4 regions of the Telluria sp. LT2P34 genome follow, and region 1 is predicted to be linked to each of the others. Evidence: predicted binding sites of a transcription regulator. Region 1 holds the regulator's gene; each other region holds the start of a gene.
The links. Region 1 encodes LexA, which represses DNA repair genes until DNA is damaged. Its sites were predicted from a motif close to ACTGTATNNNNATACAGT; they were not measured.

Region 1 (7,242 bases):
AACGTGACGATTTTCGATTATCTGGTATTGTTCGTGCTGGCTTCTTCGGTGGTAATCAGCACCCTGCGCGGCCTGGTCAAGGAAATCCTGTCGCTGCTGGGCTGGATCGTCGCCTTCGTGGTGGCGAACATGTACGGCGCGCGGCTCGGGCCAATGTTGCCTGAAGTGATACCTGGCGAGACAGTACGCTTGATCGTCGCTTTCATTGCCCTGTTCCTTGGCGTGCGTATCCTGATGGGCCTGCTTTCGCTGGCGATCGGCGCACTGGTCGAGGCAAGCGGCCTGTCGCTGGCCGACCGCGGCCTGGGCGGCCTGTTTGGCCTGGCGCGCGGCGCGGTCATCGTCCTCGCCGCGGTCCTGTTGTGTTCAATGACTTCCATCCCCCAACAACCGTTCTGGAAAGACGCGCTGTTGTCCCCCCTGGCCGAGGCCGGAGCGCGCACCGTCAAGCCTTTTCTTCCCGCTGCGTTCGCGCAGCACGTAAAGTTGTAGGTTTTCTGTAACTGCATCTGTTTTAGGAGCGCACCATGTGTGGCATCGTCGGCGTCGTCTCGCAAACCCCCGTCAACCAGCTTCTGTATGACGCCTTGCTGCTCCTGCAGCATCGCGGCCAGGACGCGGCGGGCATTGCAACCAATCACAGCAGCATGTTTTCGATGTACAAGGCCAACGGCCTCGTGCGCGATGTCTTCCGCACCCGTAATATGCGTTCGCTCCAGGGCAATACAGGTATCGGCCACTGCCGCTATCCGACCGCCGGCTCGTCGAGCGAGGAAGAAGCGCAGCCCTTCTACGTGAATGCGCCTTTCGGCATTACCCTCGCGCACAACGGCAACCTGACCAACCAGGCCGAGTTGAAAGAGGCGCTGTTCCGCAACGACCGCCGCCACATCAATACCAATTCCGATTCGGAAGTGCTGCTCAACGTGCTGGCACACGAGATCCAGGAAGCGGCCGACGGCTTCTCGCTCGACCCGGAGGCCGTCTTCAAGGCAGTCGGCATCGTCCACAAGCGGGTGCGCGGCGCCTACGCCGTGGTGGCGCAGATTGCCGGCCACGGCATGCTGGCCTTCCGCGATCCCTACGGCATCCGTCCGCTCTGCCTGGGCATGAACGACACCGAAGCCGGCCCGGAATACGTCGTCGCCAGCGAATCGGTGGCGCTCGAGGGCATGGGTTTTCGCTTCGTGCGTGACATTGCGCCGGGCGAAGCCATCTTCATCGATACCGAAAGCCGTCTGCACGAGCGCCAGTGCGCCGAGAATCCGTCGCTCAACCCTTGCGCCTTCGAATTCGTCTACCTGGCGCGCCCCGACTCGGTGCTCGACGGCGCCTCGGTCTACGCGACGCGCCTGAAGATGGGCGAATACCTCGCCGACAAGATCCGCAAGGAAATCCCGATCGAGGACATCGATGTCGTCATGCCGATTCCCGATTCCTCGCGTCCGGCAGCGATCCAGCTGGCCCTGAAGCTTGGCGTCGAGTACCGCGAAGGCTTCATCAAGAACCGCTACATCGGCCGCACCTTCATCATGCCGGGCAAGGCCATGCGCAAGAAATCGGTGCGCCAGAAACTGAACGCCATCGGTTCCGAGTTCAAGGGCAAGAACGTGCTGCTGGTCGACGATTCGATCGTGCGCGGCACCACCAGCCGCGAAATCGTGCAGATGGCGCGCGAGGCCGGGGCCCGTAAAGTGTTCTTCGCCTCGGCCGCGCCGCCGGTGCTGTTCCCGAACGTGTACGGCATCGACATGCCGACCCGCGAGGAACTGATCGCCTATGGCCGCACCGTGGAAGAAGTCTGCGCGGAAATCACGGCCGACCGCCTGGTCTACCAGGACATCGACGCGCTCAAGCGCTCGATTTCGGACGTGAACCCGGCCCTGACCAATTTCGAGGCCTCCTGCTTCGACGGCATCTACGTGACCGGCGACGTGACCCCGGCCTACCTCGACGGGCTGGAGACGGCGCGCCACAACGGCGGCAAGGCTGCCCCGCACGAGGACGACGTGCGCACCCAGCTGAACCTGAACCCGGCGCTTGCCGCCGAATAAGCGTCGAGCGGCGACCATGAACGACAAGCGCTACGGTTTCACCACCACCATCCTGCACAAGGACAGGAAGAAGTCCATCGAGCACGGTTCGCTGCACAAGCCGATCCACACCTCGGTGGCCTTCGGCTACGGCGACGCGCGCCAGCTTGCCTCGGTCTTCCAGGGCAAGGAGCCGGGTTTTCGCTACGGCCGCCAGGGCAACCCGACGGTCGCGGCGCTGGAAGACAAGATCACGCAGATGGAAGAGGGCGTGGCCAGCCTGTGCTTCGGCACCGGGATGGCGGCCATCGGCGCGCTGTTCCAGGCGCTGCTGCGGGCGGGCGACCATGTCGTCTCGTCGCGCTTCCTGTTCGGCAATACCAACAGCCTGTGGCAGACGGTGGCGGGGCAGGGCGTTGCTGTCGATTTCGTCGACGCCACCGACTTCGATGAGGTCGCGGCAAGCCTGCGCCCTGACACCCGCATCGTTTTCGTGGAGACGATCGCCAATCCGCGCACCCAGGTCGCCGACCTGGCGCGCATCGGCGCGCTGTGCCGCGAGCGCGGCATCCTGTACGTGGTCGACAACACGATGACCACGCCTTACCTGTTCCGCCCAAAAGCGGTCGGGGCCGGCCTGGTGGTCAATTCGCTGACCAAATCGATCGGCGGACATGGCATCGCACTGGGCGGCGCACTGACGGATACGGGCGTGTTCGACTGGAGCGCCTTCCCCAACATCGCCGACAACTTCCGCAAGCAGCCGCCGCAGGCCCAGGGCATGGCGCAGCTGCGCGCCAAGGCCCTGCGCGACTTCGGTGCGGCGCTCGGCCCGGAAGCGGCGCACCACATTGCCGTTGGCGCCGAAACGCTGGCGCTGCGCATGGAGCGCACCTGCGCCAACGCGCTGGCGCTGGCGCGCATGCTGGAAGGTGATGAGCGGGTGACGGCGGTGTATTACCCTGGCCTGGAATCGCATCCGCAGCATGCCATCGTGCGCGCGCTGTTCAAGTCGGGCGGCTCGCTGCTCAGCTTCGAGCTGCGGGACGACATCGACCCCTTCGACTACCTGAACCGCCTGCAGCTGGCCATCCCTGCCAGCAACCTGGGCGACACCCGGACGCTCGTCATTCCGGTCGCGCACACGATCTTCTTCGAGATGGGGGCCGAGCGCCGCGCCGGCATGGGCATCGCCGAGTCGCTGATCCGGGTGTCGGTGGGGATCGAGGATACCGAAGACCTGATCGACGACTTCCGCGTCGCCCTCGGCGCTTGAGTCGGGCCGGGGTGCAGGCTATGATAGGTCTTTACCCGGATCCAACGCCCCCATGAAAAAACTGTTGCTATGCCTCGCACTGAGCCTGTGCATCCCCGCCTATGCCGACGAGCTGGCCGACGCGAACGCCTTGTTTGCCAAAAAATCCTATCCGGAGGCGCTGCGGCTCTACACCAAGCTGGCCAACGCCGGCAATGTCGAAGCGCAGCAGCGCCTGGGCCAGATGTACTGGTACGGCGAAGCTGGCGCCACCGACGATGCCAAAGCGGAAAGCTGGTTCCGCAAGGCGGCGGCAAAAGGCAATCCAGTTGCGATCAGTTCGCTTGAAGTCATGAAGCAGCGCACGCTGCGCCGTGCCGAGATCACGCGCTGGGTCGAGCAATACCAGGGTGAAGACCTGAAGTCCGGCGCCTTCAACTGCCCGGTTCCGCGCATCCCCGCGATCTCGAAGCAGAGCGTGGACATCGAGCGCGTGTCGGCCAGCGTGACCAAGTGGCAGACCTGCTACAACGATTACGTCAAGAACCTGAACGCCGCCTCGCCTCTGGTGAAACTGATTCCGCCCGATATCGCCAAGCTGATGAACGAAGCCGAAACCAGGCGTGCGGGCGAGCGCCTGGCGCTGGTGCAGGAAAACCTGGCCGAGGAAGCGCGCGTCAGCTCGAAGATGGTCCTGGCCGACCTGGCCGCATGGCGCAGCGCGACCGAAGCCTATGTCAAGGAGCACAATGACATCGTGGCGAAGAGCCCGTCGGTGAAACTGTACGACTTCGACAAGCCGATGGGCGCCGCGCCGCGACAGACTCCCTAGTCAGCCAAATAAAAAAGCCGCGTCGAGCGGCTTTTTGCATTCAGGAAGCGCTCAAGCGATGCTCAATGCCAGCTGCGCATCAGTCCGACTGCCAGGCCCTCGAGCGCAAACTCGTCGCCCGGTTCGACGCGAATGACCTTGAAGTCCGGATTTTCCGGCAGCAGCTCGATCAGTTCGCCCGTCTTGCGGTAGCGCTTGACGGTCACGTCGTCGCCGATGCGGGCGACCACGATCTGGCCATTCTTGGCGTTGTCGATCTTTTTGACGGCGAGGAAGTCGCCGTCCATGATGCCGGCGTCGCGCATCGACCAGCCGCGCACCTTGAGCAGGAAATCGGGACGGGCGCCGAACATGGCCGGGTCGACGTTGTAGGTGGCTTCGACGTGTTCCTGGGCCAGGATGGGCGAACCGGCGGCCACGCGGCCTACCAGCGGCAGCGACATCAGGAGCGCCGCCGGAATGTGCGGGACCGATGCCGGCGCATGCACCGAGGAGCCGATCAGGCGGATGCCGCGCGAGGTGCCCGACACGATTTCGATCGCGCCTTTGCGGGCCAGCGCCTGCAGGTGTTCTTCGGCGGCGTTGGCCGACTTGAAGCCCAGTTCCTTCGCGATCTCGGCGCGCGTGGGCGGGAAGCCGGTGTTGTCGATCGCTTCCTTGATCAGGTCAAGGATCTGTTGTTGCCTTGCGGTGAGCTTGAGCATGGATCTGCCATGGTTGATGATTCAGACTGTATTTTTGTACAGTATTTCGGCGAATGCAAGGGAAATCGCTGAAATTGTCACATTTCCCGTCCCATTGTGTTGTCGCGCCATCCGCGCTATAATTGCCGGCTTTCCCTTCCCACACTCGTCTTGACGCCGAGGTGGGCATTTGTTTAAACGTCCTCAAGGAGTACTGCATGCGTCATTATGAAATCGTTTTTATCGTCCACCCGGACCAGAGCGAGCAAGTCCCGGCGATGATCGAACGTTACAAGGCCAGCGTCAGCGCACGCGGCGGTAACATTCATCGCGTCGAAGACTGGGGCCGTCGCCAGATGGCTTACTCGATCCAGAAGCTGCCTAAAGCGCACTATATCTGCATGAACATCGAGTGCGACAACGAGACCCTGGTCGAGCTGGAAACCGCATTCAAGTTCAATGATGCCGTGCTGCGTCACCTGACCGTGAAGATGAAGAAAGCTGAAACGACCCCATCGCCAATGATGAAGTCGGTCCAGCGCGAAGACGCAGCCAAGAGCCACCGCTCGGAAGCGCCAGCCCAGGCTCCGGCCCCTGCTGCTGCTGCCCCGGCCCCTGCTGCTGCTTAAACATTCTTTCGCCAGGAACCCTGAACACTTGAAGTGAACCAGTTACACGTCGTCGCAACCATCGCTGAACGCGACGTACTGCGCTACACCCCCGCCGGCGTGCCGGTCGTTTCGGCAATCCTGATGCACAGTTCGCAGCAGGTCGAGGCAGGTGTGGCAAGACTGGTGGAGTTCGAAATTGCCGCGTTCGCCGCGGGAGAAATTTCGGGCCGCTTCGCCAGCGCCGAGTTGGGCGCCGCGCACCAGTTCACGGGATTTTTGGCCAGGAAGAACCGCAGCAGCAAAGCCCTGGTGTTTCACATCATTGATTTTAGTGCCGCCGCTTAAAACAATAGCGGCCCACCTTTTAGATACAGGAGCCTCAAATGGCATTCGGTAAAAAGTTCGACAAAAACAAGGCCAAAGAAAAACTCAAGCGCAAACAGCAAAATCCGCTGTTCAAGCGCAAGAAGTTCTGCCGCTTCACCGCCGCAAACGTCGAGCAGGTCGACTACAAAGACGTCGACACCCTGAAGGACTTCGTCCAGGAAAACGGCAAGATCATGCCTGCACGCCTGACCGGCACCAAGGCGCACTACCAGCGCCAGGTTGACACCGCGATCAAGCGCGCACGCTACCTCGCGCTGCTGCCGTACACCGACCTGCACAACGCTTAATTCAAGCGCCGTACAGTCAGAATTTTCTGGAGAAAAATATGCAAGTGATCCTTTTGGAAAAAGTTGTTAACGTCGGCAACCTGGGCGACGTGGTCAAGGTCAAGGACGGTTACGCACGTAACTTCCTGATCCCGCAAAAGATGGCCCGCCGTGCAACTTCGTCGGCAGTCGCCGAGTTCGAAGTCAAGCGCGCCGAGCTGGAAAAAGCAGCTGGCGAAAAGCTGGCGGCTTCGCAAGCCCAGGGCGACAAGCTGAGCGGCATGACCATCACCATCGGCCAGAAGGCCGGCGTCGACGGTCGCCTGTTCGGTTCGGTCACCAACTTCGACATCGCTGAAGCGCTGACGAAGCAGGGTTTTGCAGTCGAAAAGGCGCAAGTGCGCCTGCCGACCGGTCCCCTGAAGACGACCGGCGAGCACGCTGTCGCCGTCGCGCTGCACACCGACGTCGTGGTGGAAATCACCGTCGCTGTCGTGGGCGAAGCTGCCTGAGTAACAACGGCGCGCATCGATTCTGATGCACTGTTGTTAATAAGAAAAAGCCGGGTTCGCCCGGCTTTTTTGCGCCTGGAAACTTCCCAATTATTTCAGCCGCATGACGGGAGGCGTTATAATGCCCGTCATGAATACCCCTGCAGATCCGCAGCTCGAATCGCTGCGCATTCCCCCGCATTCCATCGAGGCCGAGCAGTCCGTCATCGGCGGCCTGCTGCGCGATAACGCGGCCTGGGACCGCATTGCCGACTTCATGCATGCGGACGATTTCTACCGCTACGACCACCGCATCATCTTCGAACAGATGGTCCGGCTGATCAACAGCGGCAAGCCGGCCGACGTGATTACCGTCTACGAAGCCATGGTTTCGCTGGGCAAGGCCGAGGACGTGGGCGGCCTGCAATACCTCAACGCGATGGCGCAGAACACGCCGTCCGCCGCCAACATCCGCCGTTACGCCGAAATCGTGCGCGACCGCGGCATCCTGCGCAAGCTGATCACCGTCGCCGATGAAATCTCGGGCAACGCGTTCAATCCGCAAGGCAAGGAAGTCAAGCAGATGCTTGACGAAGCCGAATCCAAGATCTTCGCCATCGCCGAATCCGGCTCGCGCGGCGCCCAGGGCTGGAATGCGATCCAGCCGCTGCTCACGCAAGTGGT
Region 2 (7,242 bases), on a different contig from region 1:
TCTTCGAGCAGGCCGACGTGCTGAGCCTGCACCTGCGGCTGAGCGACAGCACCCGCGGCGGCGTCACCGCAAGCGACCTGGCGCGCATGGAGCCGGACGCGCTGTTCGTCAATACCAGCCGCGCCGAACTGGTGGAGGCCGACGCATTGGCCGGCGCGCTGCAGGCCGGCCGGCCGGGCATGGCGGCGCTCGACGTGTTCGCGGACGAACCGCTGGCGCCAACAGATGCCCTGCTGCGCCTGCCGACCGTGCTGGCGACGCCGCACCTGGGGTATGTCGAGCAGGACAGTTACGAAATTTATTTCCGGGCGGCGTTCGAGAACGTGGTGAATTTTGCTGCGGGCAAGCCGACGAACATGTTGAATCCGGACGCGCTAATCAACGCAGCTCCGGCTCGCCCGTCAGATTGATGCGCCGCGCCGGCATGACGTGCGAGCGCGTCCACAATCCGGCCCAGCCGGGCGGCCAGCCGATGGCCGGCCCGGCATACGGCGGCAAGCCGGCGCGCACCGCCACCACGGGCACCGGCGGCGCCTCGATCAGTCCGCCACCAGCCGGGCGTTCGGTGTTCAGACTGTACATATAGCCTGGCAGCAGCGCGTCGCAGACCCCGGCAAACCAATCGGTGTGATCTTCGTCGCGTCCGAGCGCCTGGGCCAGGCCTTGCGGGTCGAATTTGGCGAGCGCGTGGATCAGCTCTTCGGTCGTGGCGCCGGGCAGGTCTCCCCAGCCCATCACCGGATTGTTGTTGTACTCGGCGCCCGAGCCGTACCAGCCCTCGCGCCAGGAGCGCTGCATCCAGTTGCGCTGCCCGGTAAACAGGTGCCAGCGCCAGTGCAGGCCGGAGGGCTTGGGCCAGGAATACAAGTAAAGCTTCTGGTAGCCGGCCTGGTGCAGCGCGCGCACCGCGGCCATCAGGCGCGCATGCGGCATGCGGTCGGGCGGCGTGCGCCGGAACAGGATCGGCTCGCCGTCGGCGTGCTGGACTTCGTCGGTGGACAGGTTGAGGTCGAGCGTGCGCGCTTCGTTGCCGAAACGGGCGGAGATCCAGCCAGTCAGCAGGTTGACGTGGGTAATGACGCCATAACCGCGATGACGGTGGAAGATAACAGTGCCTGGAGCTACGGGTTTCATGGAAGCAGTCTACTCATCCGATCCGGATGATTCTAGCGCAGTCACATATGGATACACTACCGATTGCGGCTATCATGAGCCACCTTTTTTTACTGCGTGTATAAACCGACATGACCCTGCGACTCATCGCCACCGGCGGCACCTTCGACAAACACTATAACGAACTGACGGGCGTGCTCGGCTTCGCCGACAGCCATTTGCCGGCCGTCATCGGCCGCGCGCGCATGACCATTCCGGTCGAGCTGCAACTGCTGCCCCTGCTCGATTCGCTCGACATGCAGGACGCCGACCGCCAGCGCGTGCTGGAAGCCTGCCAGGCGGCCACCGAGACGGCGATCGTCATCGTCCACGGCACCGACACCATGCCCGACACCGCCGCCGTCCTCGGCGCGGCCGCGCTCGGCAAGACGATCGTGCTGACCGGCGCCATGATTCCCTACGAGATCGCCAATTCGGACGCCCTCTTCAACCTCGGCTTCGCCTGCGGCGTCGCGCAGACCCTGCCGCCCGGCGTGTACGTGGGCATGAACGGCCAGGCCTTTGCCTGGGACAACGTGACCAAGAACCGCGCCGCCGGCGTGTTCCAGCCCTTGTAAAAGCAAAACGGACCCGTCAGGGTCCGTTGGCGGGGGCCAAGCTTGCTTACGCCTTCGCTTCCCCACCCAGTGCATCGACCAGGTCGGCCAGCATCTTCGCCAGTTCGCCCGTCATCAGCATGATGTCGTTGTCAAAACGCTCGTCGTCGCTGTTGGTGACGGTTTCGCCTTCCTTGATGACGTCGAGCGGCTTGATGCCCTTGATCGCCAGGGTTTCGGTGAGCACGAAGGACACGCGGCTGTTCCAGGTCATGGCCAGGCGGGTGCACTGCTTGCCGGCGGCGATGTGGCGGCGGATGTCTTCCGGATCGAGCGAGTGCTTCACGTAACGCACGGCGGCGCGGCTTTCGCCGGTGGCGCGCAGTTCGGTGTCCTGGTCGATCGTGAAGTTGTACGGCGCTTCATCCGCTTCCAGCCAGCCGGTCATGACGGCGACGGGCGAACTTTGCACGCGCAGCGACTCGAGCGGCATGCGGTCGACGGCTTTCAGCAGCAGCTTGATGACTTCGTCGGCTTTGGCCGGGCTGGCGGCATCGACCACCAGCCAGCCATTGACCGGGTCGATCCAGGTCCAGGTGTTGCTGCGGATCGTGAATGCGCGCGGCAGCAATTCTTCGGCCACGCGCTCCTTCAGTTCCTTCATCGCCTTTTTGCCCGGCGGGAAGCCCTGCTGCTCTTCCATCTCGGCCGCTTTGGCCTTGGCCACCTGGGTGATCACCGAGCCCGGCAGCAGCTTCTTTTCCGTGCCCAGCATCAGCAGCATCTGCTTGTTGACGACGTGCACCAGGCCGCCGTTCGGACGCGGCGTATCCCAGCCCTGACGCTGCAGTTCGTTGCTGTTGGCCGGCGTAAAGGCCAGGGGCGCGAGCGCCGCTTCCATTTGTTCAGGCGTAAAGGCCCACGGTGCGGGCAGGCGGTAGATCTGGAGATTCTTGAACCACATAGTTGCTTTCTCTTGTCTCGGTATTGCAGGGGAACGACATTCTACACGCTGATGCCGACGTATTTTCGGGTGGCAACAGCCGCTTTTTTAATGTGTTGCGTGTTCGTCAAACAGGCCCAGCTGCTCGACGTGTTCGGTGTCGCCCAGGCGCACGCCAACGCCCAGCAGGCGCACCGGGCGGCTGGCGCGCAGCCAGCCGGTTTCCATCAGCCGGGCGAAGGTCGGCAGGTGCGGCGCATGGCCCACGCACTCGACCGTCGTCTGCTGGAAGTCGGAAAATTTGATTTTCACGAATAACTTGTTGATGAATTTTTCCGCATCGTTGCGTTTGATCCGGCCCAGCAGGTGTTCCACCAGCTCGGGCAGCAGCGCCACGCAGGCCGCCAGGTCCGGCACGTCGACCGTGTACGTTTCCTCGGTGCTGATCGATTTTCTCTCGCGCTCGGGACTGACCTCGCGCTTGTCGATGCCGCGGCACAGGTCGTGCAGGCGCGCGCCAAAACTGCCGAAGTGGTGCTGCAGCTCCTGCATGCTCCAGCCGCGCAGGTCGAGACAGGTCTGCGCGCCCAGTTTATTCAGTTTCGCCGCGGTGACCTTGCCGACGCCATGCAGTTTTTTCACCGGCAGGCCGGAGACAAAGGCATCGACTTCTTCCGGGCGCACCAGGAACAGGCCGTCGGGCTTGTTCCAGTCGCTGGCGATTTTTGCCACAAACTTGTTCGGCGCCACGCCGGCCGAAGCGGTAATGCCGACGGTCTCGACGATGCGGCGCCGGATTTCCTGCGCGATCAGGGTCGCGCTGCCCTTGCAATGCGGCGAATTCGAGACGTCGAGATAGGCTTCGTCGAGCGACAGCGGTTCGACCAGGTCGGTGTAGTCGCTGTAGATCTGCATGATCTGGGTTGAAGCGATCCGGTATTTTTCCATCGCCGGCGGAATCACGATCAGCTCCGGGCACAGCTTCATGGCCTGGGCCGTGGCCATCGCCGAGTGGATGCCGAACACGCGCGCCTCGTAATTGCAGGTGGCCACCACGCCGCGCTGGTCGGCCCGGCCGCCGACGGCGAGCGGACGTCCGCGCAAGGACGGATCGTCGCGCATCTCGACCGACGCGTAGAAGCAGTCGCAATCGCAATGGATGATTTTACGTGCGGGCTCGTTCACTCTGGCGGAGGTGGCGGCGCTGGGGGCCGACTACTGTAATTCCGTACAGTATCTCGTCAATTGGAATTTGGTGCAAGGATTCCGTGACCGGATAAAAAAGAAGCGCGGCAAGCCGCGCTTCTTTCATCCTACGACTGCAGCAGCAATTACCAGCTCAGTTTCAGGCTGTACTTGCCGCTGGTGGCGCCGGTGCCGCCGCTGTAGTAACGCACGCGCACATAACGTGGCGAGGTGGCCGTGGTCGTGTTCGACACCGAAGCGGTGTCGGTCGCGCCCGCGCCGTTCTGGCTGGTGGCCAACTGGGTGCCCGCACTGTTATAGATGTACAGGTCGTAGTCGTTGGTGGTCGAACCCTGGGTCAGCGTTGCAGTCAGGGTCTTGCCGGCCGGGACCTGCACCACGAAGTAGTCGGTGTCGGTGGTGGTGCCGAGGTTGCCGTTGACCGTGGTGCCGCTGGTGCCGACGCCATTCGCGGTCGAGATCGTGTTGTTCGCTTCGACTTCCGAAGCCGTCGGGCCCGGGGCTGCCCCGGTGGCAGAGGCCACTGCAGCAGTTGCGTCGACGATACCGGTGCCGCAAGTCGTGCAGGTGCCAGGGAAGGCACGCGCCGTGCTCTTGAGCTTCGACTCGATTTCATCCGGGGTCAGCGCCGCATTACGGGCCAGCATCAGTGCAGCCACGCCGGCGACGTGTGGGGTCGCCATCGAGGTGCCCTGGTAGCCGGCGTAGTTGTCGGCGCCAGGGGTGCTGGTGCCGGCATTGAGCGTCGACAGGATGTAGCCGTTGGCGTCGCCGCCCGGGGCTGCGACGTCGACCACGGTGCCGTAGTTCGAGTACGGTGCGCGGGCGCCGTTGCGGTTGGTGGCGGCCACGGTCACGACGCCGGCGCAGTTGGCCGGGTTCGAGTTGCTGGCGTTCATGTTCTCGTTACCGGCGGCGACGATGACGACGGTGCCGCGCGAACGGGCGCTGTTGATCGCGTTCTGGGTGGTGGTGCCGCAGGCGCCGCCGCCGCCGAGCGACATGTTGATGACTTGCGCACGGGCTGCGATGTTCGGCACGCCGGTGACAGCGCCGCCCGAGGACCAGACGATCGAGTCGGCGATGTCGGAGGTGTAGCCGCCGCACTTGCCGAGCACGCGCACCGGCACGATCTTGGCGCCGTAGGCAACGCCGGCCACGCCGACGCCGTTGTTCGTCGCAGCGGCAATGGTGCCGGCCACGTGGGTGCCGTGCCAGCTCGAGCCCGATGCCGGGTCGCCGGCGGCGCACTCGTTGGCGGCGGTCCAGTCGCCCGGATCGGAAGCGTCGCTGTCGCGCCCGCCGCCGTCATTGGCGATCGTGGTGTCGGTAATGAAGTCGTAACCGGCCAGGATCTGGCCGGACAGGTCGGCGTGTGGACGGATACCGGTGTCGATGACGGCAACGCGCACGCCCGTGCCGGTCGAGCTGTCCCAGGCTGCCGGCAGGCGCAGGCCACCGGTGGCTTCGAAGTAGTGCCACTGCTGGGTGTACATCGGATCGGTCGGGGTGGCCATCTTGCGCAGGATGCGGTCAGGCTCGGCATATTCGACGGAAGCGTCGCGCGCCATCAGTTCCGCGGCCAGCGCCTCGGCTTCCTTCACCGACACCTTGCGGTCGATCTTCAGCACATGGGCGCCGGTGGCGGTGGTGCGCAGCGCCTTGAGCGTCCTGCCGAACTGCTGGCCGGCGCGGTCGGCGACCGACTGGCGCGCGGCGGTCATGGCCGGCGTGCCCTGGCCCTTGAACACGGCAGAGCCCGCATCCTTGTATTTCACGATCAGGCGGTCGGTATCGGGATTGATGGTAGTGGCGGCCTGGGCGGAACCCAGGGTGCCAACAGCGATGGAAACTGCGACTGCGACTTTCAACAAACTCGGGTGAATCGAATGCGTCGACTTCATTTTTATTGCCCTTTGTTGTGTAGTTTTCCGTCAAGGCGATATGCCTCGTTTTATGGTCACCGGTGTCTTACGTCGGCGTGCCCTCGACTGGCGGCTCAGAAAATGTACTGCGGAGAAAACATGCACGCTGGACATTTCTAATCGTGTGAGGCTTTTTAGCAACGTTTTCTATGGATTAATTAATGAAAACCTCTTTTATTTTGCAACTCATCCATTTCGCCAAATTAAGGCCAGCTTGTATTCATTATCATCGTCGCAACAATGATGACTTCGGGTTGCAGGCGGCGGCTGCGCCTGTTGACTGGAAGTCACTGCCGCCCAAGCGCTCATGAGCCGTTGCGCATATTTTTTCGGGAAACCCTTGCATATTCGCGAACCCATACGCTATGATTCGGGCCTCTTCAGACGCGATGACAAGCGTTGGATGACACTGAATACGGTGAGCCGGGCGCTTAGCTCAGTTGGTAGAGCGGATCCCTTACACGGATTAGGTCGGGAGTTCGAGCCTCTCAGCGCCCACCAGCATTCAGTAGTATCGAAGAATCGATCAGTAACAACGGAGCGGTAGTTCAGTTGGTTAGAATACCGGCCTGTCACGCCGGGGGTCGCGGGTTCGAGTCCCGTCCGCTCCGCCAGCATTAAAGTAAAAAGGTCCGACTTGTCGGGCCTTTTTGCTTTTCGCGATAAAGAGTGCTCCCCCTGCGGGGAGCACGGATTGGGACGAGAAGGGATTCCCCTGCAAGGGAATCCGCGGCCCGCGGGACGTGGGCGAGTCCCGTCCGCTCCGCCAGCATTAAAGCAAAAAGGTCCGACTTGTCGGGCCTTTTTGCTTTTTCAGATTCCTCTCCTGAATCCTACCGTCGAGCACCCTGCCCGGAAATCGCGTAAGCTCGCAGGCCGCGCAACCTGGAATACCCGTCCCCATGCAGCAAAACCGCGACCTCCCGCCCGTCATCGATACCAACGCCCTTGGCGTGCAGCTCTTCGAGAGCAGCCCCGACTGCGTGAAAGTGCTCAGCAGCGAAGGCAAGGTGCTGGCGATGAACCAGAACGGCATGTGCGCCATGGAGATCGACGACTTCAGCCTCTTTGCCGGCGCGGCATGGCGCTCGTTCTGGCCGCAGCAAAGCCAGGCGGCAATCGACGCGGCGATCACGCTGGCCCAGGCCGGCGGCACCGGCCATGTACAAGCCTTCTGCCCGACCGCCAAGGGTTCGCCGCGCTGGTGGGAAGTCGTCGTTACCGCGGTCCACGGCGACGACGGCCGGGTCCAGAACCTGCTGGCGGTGTCGCGCGATGTCAGCGCGCAGGTCGAAACCGAGGCGCAGCGCGAGCGTTTGCTCAAGGAAGTGCAAGCCGCCAATGCGCGCATGCTCGACATCTTCCGCCAGGCGCCGGCCTTCATGTGCGTACTGAATGGCCCGGACCATGTTTTCGAGCTGATCAACGAACGCTACCTGCAACTGGTCGGCAACCGCGA
Region 3 (7,242 bases), on a different contig from region 1:
GCGATATGGTGCCGTCCTTCGGGCAAGGGCGCGAGCGTGGTCCAGCGGCCGGTTTTTACCTCATAGGCTTCGACATGATCGGTAAAACCCGGTGCTTGCGAGAGCACGCCGCCTGCGACGATGATCCTGCCATCGAGCACGGCGGGATAGATTTCCTGCCGCGCGATGGTGGCGTCGGCGGTGCGGGACCAGCGCGCTGTCGGCGCCGGGTCGATGGCATCTTGTGCTGTGGCCTGGCAGGAGAGAATGGTGAAAGCCAGGGCCAGCGCTGTTGACAGGATTGATTTCAACTGTTGGTCCTTCGATTGGTTTGAGACGGATGCAGAATCAAGGCTTGCGCATCAAGTCCTGCAAGGCCACCACCGTCGATTCGACGCCCATCCGCACCGCCGGCCCGTGCTCCACCTTGAACAGCGGGCTGTGGTGGCTCGGCAGGCGCAACGTACCTGCCCTGGCGGCGGCGATGGTGTCCGGTGCCGTGCCGCCGACCGTGAAATAGACGCTCGGGATATACGGATCGGTGACGAACATCGGGAAGTCTTCCGAGCCCATGCCTTCGCGGAACTCTTCCTCGCCAATCGCGCCGGCGCCCAGCTTGCCGGTCCAGGCCGCGCGCAGGCGCCGCACCAGCTCGACATTGTTCAGGACCGGCGGCGCCGGCGTATCGACCAGTTTCACTTCCGGCAGTTCGTTCTCCGCCATGCCGGCGGCGCGCGCCGTGTTCTCGGCCATGCGCTTGATGGCGCCCAGCAGCAGCTCGCGCGTCTTCGGGCTCTCGCTGCGCACGGTCAGTTGCAGCTTGGCGTTGTCGCCGATGATGTTGGCCTTGGTGCCGCCATGGAAGGAACCGACCGTGATCAGGCCCGGCTCGCGCGGGCTCAGTTCGCGGCTGACGATGGTTTGCAGGCCCATCACGATCATCGCGCCGAGTACGATCGGGTCCTTGCCGCGGTGCGGCTGGGCGCCGTGGGCGCCAACGCCCTTGATCGCGATTTCGACGGTGTCGGCGCCGGAATAGGGCGAGACCTCGGAGGCGTGCACCTTGCCGGTTGCCATGTCGGCCTTGACGTGAAAGCCCAGCGCGAAATCCGGCTTGCCGAAGCGTTTATAGAGGCCGTCCTTCATCATCGCCAGCGCGCCGCCGATGCGCTCCTCGGCCGGCTGCCCGACCAGCATCAGGGTGCCCGACCATGTGGCGCGCTCGGCCGCCATGCGGCGCGCCGTGCCGACCAGGCTGGTCATGTGGATGTCATGGCCGCAGGCATGCGCCACCGGCGTCATGTTGCCTTCCATGTCTTTCTGGGTCGCGGTCGAGGCATTCGGCAGGCCGGATTTTTCCAGCATCGGCAAGCCATCCATGTCGGCGCGCATCATCACCAGCGGGCCAGGCCCGTTCTTCAGGATCGCCACCACGCCGGTGCCGCCGACGCCTTCGGTGACCGTGAAACCTGCCGCGCGCAATTCCTTGGCCATGCGCGCCGCGGTTTTCACTTCCAGGAAGGAGAGCTCGGGATTGCGGTGCAGGTAATCGAGCAGCGGCGCGAGGTGGGTGTCGTAGTCTTTCGCGACTGCCTTCGACAGTTCGTTTGCATGGACGGCGCCTGGCAGGAGCATGGCAGCGAGGAGTACGGAAAGCAGTTTCTTGGTCATCGGTGGTCCTGGTGAGGCGATTGGTAAATGGTGTTCGTGGTAGGCGTCGTACAGCTTGTTTTTCTGGATCTTTGCGGTGCCAAGGATCGCTGGTGAGGACAAGAGGTAGCGCCATTAATGTCTACAACCGATTCATTACAGGTATCTACGGTACTCACCTTCAAGGAATCGGGGTCAGGTCTGCCCCACCGAAGGGTGCATGGTAAAGAGCGGGAATATCGCCGATCTTTTTGAACTTCGACATCGGGACAATACGCAAATTTGGCCGGAATTTCTTTACTCCATCGGCGTCACCCTTCGTATGCTTGGCTTGGCGGAATTCAATCAAAGACGGCAGCATCTGACCCGGCAATGAACCAAAGAATAAAAATGGCCCAAGTTTCATCGTTTTCGGATCAAATCGAACCCAGACTACACAGCCTGATGGCTTGGTTCCAAGGCCGAGATGGACCTTCTGTACAGAGGTGGTTGCGGATGACGAAGACGCCTTCAACTGCACGTGGCGGGTCACCCCATTGGCTTCGAGGACGATGTCATGTCCGGATCTGTCGATAGAAGGCTGAGACACTTCGAGCGTGGCTCCAGAGTAAATCCATGAATGCTTCAGCAATTCTCCAATAAGCAGATGCTCCAAGAGGCGTTCACGGTAGACCGATTGGTGGCTGTCTAAACTCATTTTTCTGATCCATCCCTGTTCATTGGCGGAGGCACGCCGAGCCTCAGTGTACGAGCAATGTTGCTCTTCCAGCAAGCACAGTCGTTCATTCAGGCAAGCGCCGGATGTTTTCAAACTATCCACATCTTGCCAAAAGCTGAACAAGCGAGTACTGTACATCCATACAGTATTTCTGCGTTGCCCTGTGCAATGCGCCCATTTATGTCTTGTTCAAAAAACACTATCGCGCCGGAGCAGTTGCATCCTTCGCTGTGGCGCGCCTCGCAGCTGGCGCATTCCAGCACGCGCTGTGTCGACAGCGGGCATCCCGCCCTGTCGAAGCAGTTGCCGGGGGGCGGCTGGCCCACCGGTACCCTCATCGATTTGCTCTTGCAGCAGCCCGGCATCGGCGAAATGCGCCTGCTGCGCCCGGCGCTGGCGGCGGCGGCCTCACGCCGCATCGTGCTGCTGCAGCCGCCGCATCCGCCGCAGGCGCTGGCCATGGCGGCGCTTGGCGTTCCGCCCTCGCAGCTGATCTGGCTGCGCGCCGCGCGCGGGGCCGATGCGCTGTGGGCGGCCGAGCAGGTGCTGCGCAGCGGCAGTTGCGGGGCGCTGCTGTTCTGGGCCAACCATGCGCGCGGCGAGAGCCTGCGCCGGCTGCACCTGGCGGCGCAATGCGGCGAGACCCTGTTCTTCATGATGCGCCCGCTTGCCAGCGCCCAGGATTCGTCGCCGTCGCCGCTGCGCCTGTCCTTGCGGCCGGCATTGGGCGGGCTCGACATCGGTTTTATCAAACGCCGGGGGCCGCAGCGCGATGCGCCGCTATTCCTGCCACTCACCCCTCCTTTACTTCAACGCCATGCGCCTGTGGATCGGCCTCTACCTGCCCCAGTTACCGCTCGAGGTTTTCAGCCCGAACTGGTCAACTGACCTGGGCTGCGTGGTGCTCGAGCACGAGCGCGTGCTGGCGGCATCGCCCCTGGCGCGCGCCGCCGGCGTGGCCCTCGGCATGCGCCGCGGCGGGGTGCTGATGCTGATGCCCGAGGCGCGCATCGTCGAGCGTTCGCCCGAGCGCGAGGCGGGCGCCCTGCATGCGGTGGCGATGGCGCTGCTGCAGTACACGCCGCAGGTGGCCCAGGCCGAGGAATCGACCCTGCTGATCGACATCGGCGCCAGCCTGCGCCTGTTCGGCGGCATCCGCGCCCTGTGCCGGCGCGTGCGCGCCAGCCTGCGCGCGCTCGGGTTTTCCGGTTTCCTCAGCTGCGCGCCGACCGCACGCGGCAGCTGGATGCTGGCGCGGCGCCGCGCCGGGCGCGTGCTGACGATCGATGCGCTCACGCGCCGGCTCGACCGCTTGCCGAGTACCTTGCCGCTGCCGGCGCGTCCGTTTGCCGCCTGGTTCGAGGGCATCGGCTGTGCCGACCTGGCCGCGCTGCGGCGCCTGCCGCGACCGGGTTTGCAGCGGCGCTGCGGGCGCGCGCTGCTCGATACCCTCGATGCCGCCTACGGCATGGCGCCCGAACTGTTCGAATGGATCGAAGCGCCGACCGTCTTCCATGCGAAGATCGAACTGTTCGACCGCATCGAGAACGCCGCCGAATGCCTGATGGGCGCCGAAATGCTGGTCCAGCAGCTGACCGGCTGGCTGTGCGCGCGCCAGCTGGCGGTCGAGCGCATCACGCTGCTGCTCGAACACGAGCGGGGCAGGGTGGCGCGTGCGCCCACGGCAGTCGAGATCGCATTGGGCGAACCGACCTGGCGCGACGAGCACCTGGTGCGCCTGCTGCGCGAGCGCCTGGCGCAGGTCGTGCTCGAGGCGCCCGTGATCGGCCTGGCGCTGGACGCGGCCCGGTTGCAGCCGATGGCGCCGCCCAGCGAGTCGCTGTTTCCGGAACCCGGCGGCAGCGAGGAAGACCGGGTGCGCATGCTGGAGCTGCTCGTGGCGCGTCTCGGCCCGGACAATGTGCTGCAGGCGCTGCCCCAGGCCGATTACCGCCCCGAGGTGGCCAATGCCTGGGTGCCGCTGCAGCAAAAGGTGCGCGAATCGGTGCGCTCGGCGCAGATGCCACCGGACGTGCAGAGCTTGCCGCGCCCGACCTGGATCCTGGCGAAGCCGATTGCCCTGCTGATGCGCAACCACCGGCCATTTTATGGATCGCCATTGAGGATGGCGTCCACCCCCGAGCGGATCGAGGCCGGCTGGTGGAGCCAGACCCAGACACGCGACTATTTCATCGCCGAAGGGCAGGACCATACGCTGTACTGGGTGTACCGCGAACGCATCGTCGGAGCGGCCGAGGATGCCGATCCGAGGTGGTTCCTGCATGGTTTGTTCGGATAAAAATGTGCAAATATGAAATATCTATTTCCCTTAGTCACCAAACTGTCATATTTACCAGATAAGCTCTCTTGTCTGCAGGGATCCTCCTTCCTGCCGCGTTGATGCGCCGGCTGGCTCATCGGCAACCTTTGCGCCGTCCCGGCGGTGATGTGCATGATCCAATCCGCCACCTCCTCGCTTTCCCGCACCAATCGCTTCCTTGCCGGCTTGTGGCCCGTTCTTGCCATCCTGTGCGTGATTGCGCTGTGGACAGTCACCATCCTGCGCGCCGATTCCGAAGCCACGCAGGCCGAGGCCCAGGTGCTCAAGGAAACCGATACCTACGCCAGGGCCTACGAGCAATATGTCACCCGTTCCATCGCGCAGATGGACCAGATCACCATGCAGCTCAAGTACGGCTGGGAGGATTCGCACCGCGCTACCCTGCTCGAGGACATGCGCACCAGCGGCATGTTCACCGATGACGCGATGATTTCCGTCAGCATCGTCGGTGCGGACGGCGCCATACGCTCGTCCACTGCGCGCGCCAGCCTGCCGCCGTCGGTCGCGCAGACTGCTTTCTTTGTCCAGCACAAGAACAACAATTCCACCGCATTGCGGGTCGACCTGGCGCCCGCTGGATTCGGGCCCGGCCGCCGGACGGTGCTGTTCACGCGCAGGCTCGACCGCGCCGACGACGAGTTCGACGGCATTGTCGTGATGGCGATGGACGGCGCCTATTTCACCTCCTTTGTCGACCAGTCGACGCTGGGGCGCGACGGCTTGCTGGCCATTGCCGATAGCGACGGCAAATCCTGGATCGAGCAGGGAGGCGCCGCCCGCATGCACGATGCGCCCATCCTCGACCTGGCCGCGCTCGGCAGCACCGCAGGCGCACCGCGCCTGGCCGGCGCACGGGCTTTCCACGACGGCAAGGCCCGTGCGCTCGGCTGGCAAGCTTCCCCTGTTTATCCGGTTGTCGCCATCGTGGCCCTGTCCCAGAACGAGGGTAGCGCCAGCGCGCTGCTGCACTGGCAAGAAAGCCGTGACCGCGCCGTCGCCGCCAGCGTTTGCCTGCTGGTGCTGTCCGGCCTGGCCAGCGTGCTGTCCCTGCGCGCGGCCGCGCGCGAACGCGAGCACGAGGCGATCCGCCTGGCCTACCGCACGGCGACGGAAAGCGCCAACGACGGTTTCTACATGGCCGTGCCGCTGCGCGACCGCAAGGGCCAGGTGGTCGACTTCAGGATCGTCGACTGCAACGAGCGCGGCGCCTCCTTCTACGGCATGCGCCGCGCCGACCTGGTCGGGCGCGCCGTCTCGGCCCTTGACGCCGGCATCGCCGGCGAGGAAGTCATCGCTACCTACCGGCTGGCGATGGCGAACGGCTTTTATGAGGAAGACCGGCGCATGCCGCTCGACGAACGGCTCACCATCACCTGGGGCCGCCGGCGGCTGGTGCGCGTTGGCGATGGCCTGGCCGTGACCTTGCAGGACATCAGCGAACGCAAGCAGCACGAGACCGACCTGGAGCGCCTGGCCAACGAAGATCCGCTCACCGGCCTGCGCAACCGCAGCTGGCTGCTGAACTTCATTCCGGCGCTGCTGGACGCGCCCCAGGAAGACGCAGGCCTGGCCTTGCTGTTCATCGACCTCGACGAATTCAAGGCGGTCAACGATTCGCATGGCCATGCCGTCGGCGACCAGGTGCTGGCAGCCGCGGCGCGCCGTCTCGGCACGCTGCTGCGGCCCAGCGACCAGCTGGTGCGCTTCGGCGGCGACGAATTCGTGGTGCTGCTGCGGCCCGGGCACGACGAGCGCGGCATCGCGGCAGTGGCCGAACGCATCGTGGCAGCCTTCAGGGTGCCGTTTACCCTGGACGAAGGCGCACAGGCCGTCATCGGCGCCTCGGTCGGCATCAGCCTGTTCCCGCGCGACGGCAGCGACGCCGGCACCCTGATCCGCAATGCCGATATCGCCATGTACGCCGCCAAGGACCAGGGCAAGGGGCAATACCGCTTTTTCGACCATTTCCTGTCGGGCGAAATTACGCGCCGTGCCCGTCTCAAGGGGCAATTGACGAAGGCGGTCGAGTGCGACCAGTTCCTCCTGCATTACCAGCCGCGGGTCGCTCCGCTCTCCGGCGAGCTGCTCAGCATGGAAGCATTGGTGCGCTGGCAGCATCCCGAATCGGGCATGGTCCCGCCGGGCGAGTTCATTCCGCTCGCCGAGTCAAGCGACCTGATCCTGCGGATCGGCGCGCTCGTGATCGACAAGGCATGCGCCCAGCTGGCCGCCTGGCGCGCGTGCGGGATGCAGCCGGTGCCGGTATCGATCAACGTCTCGCCCAGGCAATTCGGGCGCGGCACGCTGGTGCGCCAGATCGAAGCGGCGCTGCAGCGCCACGATGTGCCTGCCGTCCTGGTCGAGGTCGAGGTCACCGAGTCCGCCATGATGGGCGAGCAGGCCGAGGTGCTGGCGGAACTGGCGGCGCTGCGTGCGCTCGGGATCAAGCTGCACCTGGACGATTTCGGCACCGGCTACTCGTCGCTGTCGCAGCTGCGCACCCTGAAGATGGATGTGCTGAAGGTGGACCGCGCCTTCACCGCCGAGCTCGACC
Region 4 (7,242 bases), on a different contig from region 1:
AGCGACCTTGCGGTCGTCGACATTGAACATCAGGCGTTCGCTGTTGACCCACTGGAAGTCGCCGATGTCGGAATCGTTATACGCCGCCACCACCTTGCCCTTGTTCGTTTCCAGATCGACCACGACCAGGAAATCGCGCTGGCCGGGCGCGCTGCTGCGCGCGGCGATCGAACGGCCATCCGGAGACAATACGCCGCCATTGAAGGCGGGATTGCTGAAGAAACGCTCGATTGGCGGCAGGGCAGGCGTGGCCTGCGCGTGGACGCCGGGAGCGGCGCACAGCGACAGCGCGAACAGGGTGGCGTGGAAGAGGGAAGCACGGGTAAGCGGCATGCAAGATTCCTGGTCGAGAAAAGGGCCGCCATCGGCGGAACTGATATTTCTCAAGAATAACATTCATACATGTCAAAAAGCCATGCACCGGGGTTAATTTAGCGCCTTATTCAGGCGCCCGGATATGGTCGACCAGCGCATCGCTGGCGCGCGCCGGGCGCGGGCTCAGCAGGCTGGCGATGAGGATTGCCGCCATCCCCGCCGGCACTCCGAAAATCCCGGCCGACATCGGCGCGATGTCGAACCAGGCGGCGTCCAGGCGTCCACCCAGCATCGGGTTAACCCGGATCATGTAATAAAGGCAGACCAGGAAGCCGGCCACCATGCCGGCAATGGCGCCGACGTGGTTGGCGCGCTTCCAGAACACGCCCAGCACCAGCGCCGGGAACAGCGTCGAGGCCGCCAGGGAGAACGCGGCGCCGACCAGCGACAGGATGTCGGCCGGCTTTTGCGAGGCGGCGTAGGCGGCGATGAAAGCGACGGCCAGCAGCAGCAGCTTGGAAATCGTCACCCGCTTCTGGGTCGAGGCGCCCGGGTCGACGATCTTGTAATACACGTCGTGCGACAGCGCGTTCGAAATCGCCAGCAGCAGGCCGTCGGCGGTGGACAGCGCCGCGGCCAGGCCGCCGGCCGCCACCAGGCCCGAAATGACATACGGCAGGCCAGCGATTTCCGGCGTGGCCAGCACCAGCAGGTCGCCGTCGATGGCGATTTCGGCCAGCTGCACCAGGCCGTCGCCGTTGATGTCGATAACTTGAATTAAGGGATTGACCTTGTCGATGTTGCCCCAGTAGGCAATCCAGGTCGGCAAGGCGGAGAAATCGCTGCCGACCAGGCTGCTGTAGATGTCGTATTTCACCAGCACCGCCAGCGCCGGAATCGAGAGGTAGATCAGCAGGATGAAGAACAGGGTCCAGAACACCGAGACCCGGGTTTCCGCGACCGATGGCGTGGTGTACGAGCGCATCAGGATGTGGGGCAGGGCGGCGGTGCCGAACATCAGGCAGAACACGAGCGCCAAAAAATTGTTCCGACGCACATTTGATTCGGCAATCGTTGCGCCGGGAAAAGGCGTGGCATGCGGCTCGGGCGGCTGGGCCCGCGCCAGCAGGCGCGCGCGCTGCGCTTGCCAGAGCGCCTCGGCGTCTTCCGGCGTTTTCGGGTACGCCGCCAGGGCCCGTTCGGCGCTGCGCACGTCGGCCAGGGCGACGTTGCGCAGGCGCGCCGTGTCGAGGCGCTGCTGGGCGGCGAGCCGGCCGGCTTCCCAGGAGGCGGGCAAGGCCGCCAGCCGCTGTGCATAGACGTCGGCCTCGCGCCGGAAACTGGCGCGCACGTCCTGCTCGCGCGGGTCTTGCATCAGTTGCGCTTCGCGCTGGGCCAGCTTCGGCAGCACCGCACCGTAGGCCACCTGCGGCAGCGGATTGTCGGCATGCTTGACCGACAGCCACATCGTCGGGATCAAAAAGGCGACCAGGATGATGATGTATTGCGCCACCTGGGTCCAGGTAATGCCGCGCATGCCGCCCAGGAAGGAACACACGAGAATGCTCGCCAGTCCCAGGAAGATGCCGACCGAAAAATCGACGCCGGTGAAGCGCGACGCGATCAGTCCCACCGCGTAGATTTGCGCCACCACGTAGACGAAGGAGACGATGATGGTCGCGCCGACGGCCAGCAGCCGCACCGGCCCGCCGCGCCCGCCCGCGCCGCCGCCATAGCGCACCGCGAGGTAGTCCGGAATCGTGTACTGGGCAAACTTGCGCAGGTAGGGCGCGATCAGCAGCGCGACCAGGCAATAGCCGCCGGTCCAGCCCATGATGTAGGCGAGGGCGTCGAAGCCGACCACGTACAGGCCGCCGGCCAGGCTGATGAAGCTGGCTGCCGAAATCCAGTCGGCGGCGGTCGCCATGCCGTTGAACAGGGCCGGCACGCGGCGCCCGGCGACATAGTATTCGGTGACGTTCGAGGTGCGGCTGATGACGCCGATGGCGGCGTACAGCACGATGGTGGCGAACATGAACAGGTGGCCGATCCACAGCCGCGGCATGCCTTCGTTTTCGAGGATCGTCAGGGCCACCAGGAAACCGGCGAAGCAGAGGCAGAACCAGGCGTAGTAGCCCGACAGGCGCCGGAAATAGGCCGAGGGAGAAGCGGATGGGGAACGGGGCTGCACTGCGGGCCGCGGGCTCACGTGGCGTCCCCGGCGGCATTGTCCATCGCGCGCGCGTACTCGCGGTCGTAGCGGCGCATGCGCCATGCATAGGCGCCGATGATCGCCAGGCAGACCAGCGAGGCGCCCTGCGCCGCCATGTAGAACGACAGCGGCCAGCCGAACACGGTGATGCCGGCCAGCTCACGCGCGAAAAACACGGTGCAAAAGCCGGTGCCCAGCCAGAGCGCCATCAGGACGATCGTCAGGCGGCGCGTGCGGCGCCAGTGGACGATGCGCGCCGCGCGCAGGCGGCGCTGGTGCTGGGGATCGGCGGCGGGCGTGACGGATTCAGGCGGCATCGGGAGGCGTGGTGACGGGTGGCGGGAAGGTCAGCCGGAACAGGCTGCCCGGGTATTTCGGCAGTATGCTGCGCGGGTTGCTGAAGATGGCAACGTCCGCGCCGTGCTGCCCGGCGATCTCGCGCACGATCGCGAGGCCGAGGCCGCTGCCGGTCGTGTTCGAACCGAGGATGCGGTAAAAGCGCTCGAACACGTGGGCGCGCTCCTGGGGCGCGATGCCGGGGCCGGTGTCCTCGACCTCGAGCAAGGCGTGCTCGCCGTCGCGCCGCACCCGCACCGTGACGCTGCCGCCGGCCGGGGTGTAGCGCAGCGCATTGTCGATCAGGTTCGACAGCAGTTCGCGCAGCATCATCCCATTGCCGGCAATCACCACCGGCGCGTCGTGCGCTTCGTAGCCGAGGTCGATCGCATGGGCGAACGAGGCCTGCACCCAGTCCTGCACCGTGTTGCGCGCCAGGGCGCCGAGTTCGATTTCCTCGAAGGCCAGTCCCGCATGCGGCTGGTTTTCCGCGCGCGCCAGGGCGAGCAGCTGGTTGACGAGGCGGGTCGCCGATTCCGAGCTTTTCGCCAGTTGTTCCAGCGACTGGTGGATTTCGTCGGGATCGAGCTGGCGCAGCGCCAGCTCGGACTGCATGCGCATGCCGGCCAGCGGCGTCTTCATCTGGTGCGCGGCGTCGGCAATAAAACGCTTTTGCATGTCGATGGTCTGGGCCAGGCGCCCGAGCATGTCGTTGAGCGAGCCGACCAGCGGCGAAATTTCTTCCGGCACCTGGCGCGAGTCGATAGGCGACAGGTCGTCCGAGGGCCGCGCGCGGATGCGTTCCTGGAGTTCCGCCAGCGGCGACAATCCGCGCGAAAGGGCGAACCAGACCAGCGCCAGGATGATCGGCAGGATGATGAACTGGGGCAGGATCACGCCCTTGATGATCTCGTTGGCGAGCAGGGCGCGCTTGTCGAGCGTTTCGGCCACCTGCAGCAGCGCCTGGCGCCGCGCGCTCTTGGGCGCCGTGCGCGGATCGAGGTTGACGTAGAGGTAGGCCACGCGCAGCGGCTGGCCCTGCAGGGCGGCGTTGCGGAAGTGGACGGCGCCGTCCATGTCGGCTTCGTCGTCAAGCGGGCGCGGCAGCTCGCGGTCGCCGTCGACATGGCGGCCATCGGCATCGAGCACCTGGAAATACACGCTGTCGACATCGTCGGCGCGCAGGAAATCGCGCGCGCTGGCGGACAGGCGGGTGTCGATCGCGCCTTCTTCCACGCGCACCTGCTGGGCCAGCACCGTGACCCGGTTCTCGAGCGCATGGTCGAAAGGCTGGTTGGCGATCGATTTCGCGACCAGGTAGGTGATGGCGATGCTCATCGGCCACAGCAGCAGCAGCGGGGCCAGCATCCAGTCGAGGATTTCGCCGAACAGCGAATGCTGGATGTTTTCTTCCGGCTCGGGATTGGGCGGGACGTACAGCGGCTCGGGGTGTTCGCTCTCGCGTGGCCGCATGGGGGCAGCGCGGAACTTCACTTCGACGTGGCTGCCGATCCGGGCGCGGCGGCGCTGCTGCTGCGCGCGTCCGGGTATTTTTCCAGGCAGTAGCCGAGTCCGCGCACGGTCGCGATGCGCACGCCGCCCACTTCGATCTTCTTGCGCAGGCGGTGCACATAGACTTCGATGGCGTTGTTCGAGACTTCCTCGCCCCATTCGCACAGGTGATCGACCAACTGCTCTTTCGACACGAGGCGCCCGGTGCGCGCCAGCAGGATTTCCAGCAGGCCCAGTTCGCGCGCGGACAAGTCGAGCATCTGCTCGTCGATATAGGCGCTTCGGCCGACCTGGTCATAGCTCAGCGGGCCGTGGCGCACCACGGTGGGGCCGCCGCCGGCGCCGCGCCGGGTGAGGGCGCGCACCCGCGCCTCGAGTTCCGACAGGGCGAAAGGCTTGGCCATGTAGTCGTCGGCGCCGAGGTCCAGTCCTTCCACCCGCTGCTCGACGGAATCGGCCGCGGTGAGGATCAGGACCGGCAGCAGCGAAGAGCGCGCCCGCAGGCGGCGCAGCACTTCCAGGCCGGACATTTTCGGCAGCCCGAGATCGAGGATGAGAAGGTCGAATTCCTGGGTCGAGAGCGCCGTGTCGGCCTCCTGGCCGTTGCGCACGGCATCGATCGCATAGCCGGACTGGCGCAAGGAGCGCGTCAGGCCATCTGCGAGTACGCTATCATCTTCAGCAAGCAAAATTCGCATAAGATCACCCTGTTTTTCGATTAGACCGCCCGGTTGCACCCATTGTGTTTGATTTAGCGCAACAATGCGAGCCTTCTCCCACATATGGGCAGATAGCGCTTGCAAAAACTACTGGATTTTTATACAGTACTACCTATTGAAAAGCGCGATGGTGCCCCTACCTAGGTACCTCCAAGACTGAGAGAAAATTATGGACGACAAGAAAATAGTACACAACGCTGCTGAAAAGAGTAAGGCACTGGCCGCCGCCCTCGCGCAAATCGAAAAGCAGTTCGGCAAGGGTTCGGTCATGCGCATGGACGCGAACACCCCGGTCGAAGAAGTGCAGACGGTCTCGACCGGCTCGCTCGGCCTGGACATCGCCCTCGGCGTCGGCGGCCTGCCGCGCGGCCGTATCGTGGAAATCTACGGTCCGGAATCCTCGGGTAAAACCACGCTGACCCTGCAAACCATCGCCCAGATGCAAAAACTGGGTGGCACCTGCGCCTTTATCGACGCCGAGCACGCGCTCGACGTGGGTTACGCCCAGAAGCTGGGCATCAAGCTCGACGAACTGCTGATCTCGCAGCCGGACACCGGCGAGCAGGCGCTCGAAATCACCGATGCGCTGGTGCGTTCGGGTTCGGTCGACCTGGTGGTCATCGACTCGGTGGCGGCACTGACGCCGCGCGCCGAGATCGAAGGCGACATGGGCGATTCGCTGCCGGGCTTGCAGGCGCGACTGATGTCGCAGGCACTGCGCAAGCTGACCGCCTCGATCAACCGCACCAACACGCTGGTCATCTTCATTAACCAGATCCGCATGAAGATCGGCGTGATGTTCGGCAGCCCGGAAACCACGACCGGCGGTAACGCGCTGAAGTTCTACGCATCCGTGCGCCTGGACATCCGCCGTACCGGCTCGATCAAGTCGGGTGACGAGGTCATCGGTAACGAAACGAAGGTCAAGGTCGTCAAGAACAAGATCGCGCCACCGTTCCGCGAAGCGCACTTCGACATTCTTTATGGAGAGGGCACTTCCCGCGAAGGCGAAATCCTCGATCTTGGCGCCGATAACAAGATCGTCGAGAAGTCCGGTTCCTGGTACAGCTACAACGGCGAACGCATCGGCCAGGGCAAGGACAACGCCCGCCAGTTCCTGAGAGACCGCCCAGCCCTGGCGCGTGAAATCGAGAACAAGGTCCGTGCAGCACTCGGCGTGCGCGAGCTGCAAGCGCCGGTCGGTGGCGACGCCGAAGACAAGGTGCCGAAGCAGGTCAAAGCTGTCGCCGCCGAGTAATGCTGGCGTGCTGTCTATCGCAGTGACACCATGCGCGGGCCAGTACTCAGCCTGAAGGGCCGGGCGCTGCGCTTCCTCTCCATGAGGGAGCACAGCCGCATCGAGCTCAAGCGCAAGCTGGCGCCCCATGCCGAGGAGGGCGACGATATCGACGCCCTCCTCGATTTCCTTGAAAAGAACAACTGGCTGTCGCAGGAGCGTTTTGCCGAATCGCTGATTCATCGCAAGGCTGGACGTTACGGCAACAGCCGCGTCGTCGCCGAGCTGCAAAGCCACGGCATCAACGGCGAAGCGCTGGCCGAGCTCAAGCCCGGCCTGGCCGAGAGCGAGGTCGCCCGCGCCCTCGAAGTCTGGGAGCGCAAATTCGGCACCGTCGCCCAAGACCATGCCGAGCGCAACAAGCAGATGCGGTTCATGATGGCGCGCGGCTTTTCCAGCAATGCCGTACGTGCCGCGCTCAAGGGCGCGCCCGACGACGACGATTTTTAAAGCACACCGAGTAGTACAAGGCGCCAGCGTGGAGCGTCATCTGTCGATATGCGCCCGCATATTCCTCAACGACGGATGGCGCTGCGCGCTGGCGCTTTCTAGTGTCCGGGACCGGCAACCCGCCTGTCGTCTTGCGCTGCTGGGCACTACCATTCTCCGGATGCGCCGGCCCCTCCCGATCTTCCGCCTTTCCCGCCGCAGTCCGGCTCCCTGGATGGGCTGCGATGATCCCTGCCTGAGCTACCGAACGACACGGTGACTTTAAAAAAGCTTCGCTTGCCCGCAACCAGGGGTCGCCCGGAACCCGGGGTCAAGAATACGTCGAGCCAGGTCATGACATGGTTTTTTGAATTCGCAAGATGATGCTCCCGCACATTGCGTGCAATGAGGCGCCATCTGCC

Region 2: a site for LexA is predicted at 3,870-3,887, ahead of dinB (DNA polymerase IV). Genes of this name have one in related genera too.
Region 3: a site for LexA is predicted at 2,477-2,494, ahead of imuA (translesion DNA synthesis-associated protein ImuA). Genes of this name have one in related genera too.
Region 4: a site for LexA is predicted at 5,184-5,201, ahead of recA (recombinase RecA). Genes of this name have one in related genera too.

What each region holds. Positions count from the first base shown of each region.
Region 1 covers NZ_JCASIN010000006.1:20,911-28,152, forward strand. Annotated here, with positions in the region: gene AC56KZ_RS15925 (CvpA family protein) at 4-492, shown strand; gene purF (amidophosphoribosyltransferase) at 528-2,054, shown strand; gene AC56KZ_RS15935 (cystathionine gamma-synthase family protein) at 2,071-3,309, shown strand; gene AC56KZ_RS15940 (tetratricopeptide repeat protein) at 3,362-4,120, shown strand; gene lexA (transcriptional repressor LexA) at 4,183-4,824, opposite strand; gene rpsF (30S ribosomal protein S6) at 5,022-5,432, shown strand; gene priB (primosomal replication protein N) at 5,466-5,759, shown strand; gene rpsR (30S ribosomal protein S18) at 5,798-6,088, shown strand; gene rplI (50S ribosomal protein L9) at 6,127-6,579, shown strand; gene AC56KZ_RS15970 (replicative DNA helicase) at 6,710-7,242, shown strand, end outside.
Region 2 covers NZ_JCASIN010000004.1:312,928-320,169, reverse strand. Annotated here, with positions in the region: gene AC56KZ_RS14000 (D-2-hydroxyacid dehydrogenase family protein) at 1-410, shown strand, start outside; gene AC56KZ_RS13995 (L-asparaginase) at 379-1,134, opposite strand; gene AC56KZ_RS13990 (asparaginase domain-containing protein) at 1,245-1,730, shown strand; gene AC56KZ_RS13985 (recombination-associated protein RdgC) at 1,777-2,673, opposite strand; gene dinB (DNA polymerase IV) at 2,761-3,837, opposite strand; gene AC56KZ_RS13975 (S8 family peptidase) at 3,984-5,729, opposite strand; gene AC56KZ_RS13970 (hypothetical protein) at 5,945-6,094, shown strand; tRNA gene AC56KZ_RS13965 (tRNA-Val) at 6,209-6,284, shown strand; tRNA gene AC56KZ_RS13960 (tRNA-Asp) at 6,321-6,397, shown strand; gene AC56KZ_RS13955 (PAS domain-containing hybrid sensor histidine kinase/response regulator) at 6,686-7,242, shown strand, end outside.
Region 3 covers NZ_JCASIN010000002.1:94,106-101,347, reverse strand. Annotated here, with positions in the region: gene AC56KZ_RS06320 (Kelch repeat-containing protein) at 1-290, opposite strand, end outside; gene AC56KZ_RS06315 (amidohydrolase) at 328-1,650, opposite strand; gene AC56KZ_RS06310 (hypothetical protein) at 1,811-2,326, opposite strand; gene imuA (translesion DNA synthesis-associated protein ImuA) at 2,528-3,235, shown strand; gene AC56KZ_RS06300 (Y-family DNA polymerase) at 3,165-4,646, shown strand; gene AC56KZ_RS06295 (bifunctional diguanylate cyclase/phosphodiesterase) at 4,800-7,242, shown strand, end outside.
Region 4 covers NZ_JCASIN010000002.1:944,043-951,284, reverse strand. Annotated here, with positions in the region: gene AC56KZ_RS10120 (alpha/beta hydrolase family protein) at 1-333, opposite strand, end outside; gene AC56KZ_RS10115 (sodium:solute symporter family protein) at 440-2,524, opposite strand; gene AC56KZ_RS10110 (DUF4212 domain-containing protein) at 2,521-2,844, opposite strand; gene AC56KZ_RS10105 (sensor histidine kinase N-terminal domain-containing protein) at 2,834-4,336, opposite strand; gene AC56KZ_RS10100 (response regulator) at 4,354-5,073, opposite strand; gene recA (recombinase RecA) at 5,264-6,352, shown strand; gene recX (recombination regulator RecX) at 6,383-6,841, shown strand; gene AC56KZ_RS10085 (TPM domain-containing protein) at 6,988-7,242, opposite strand, start outside.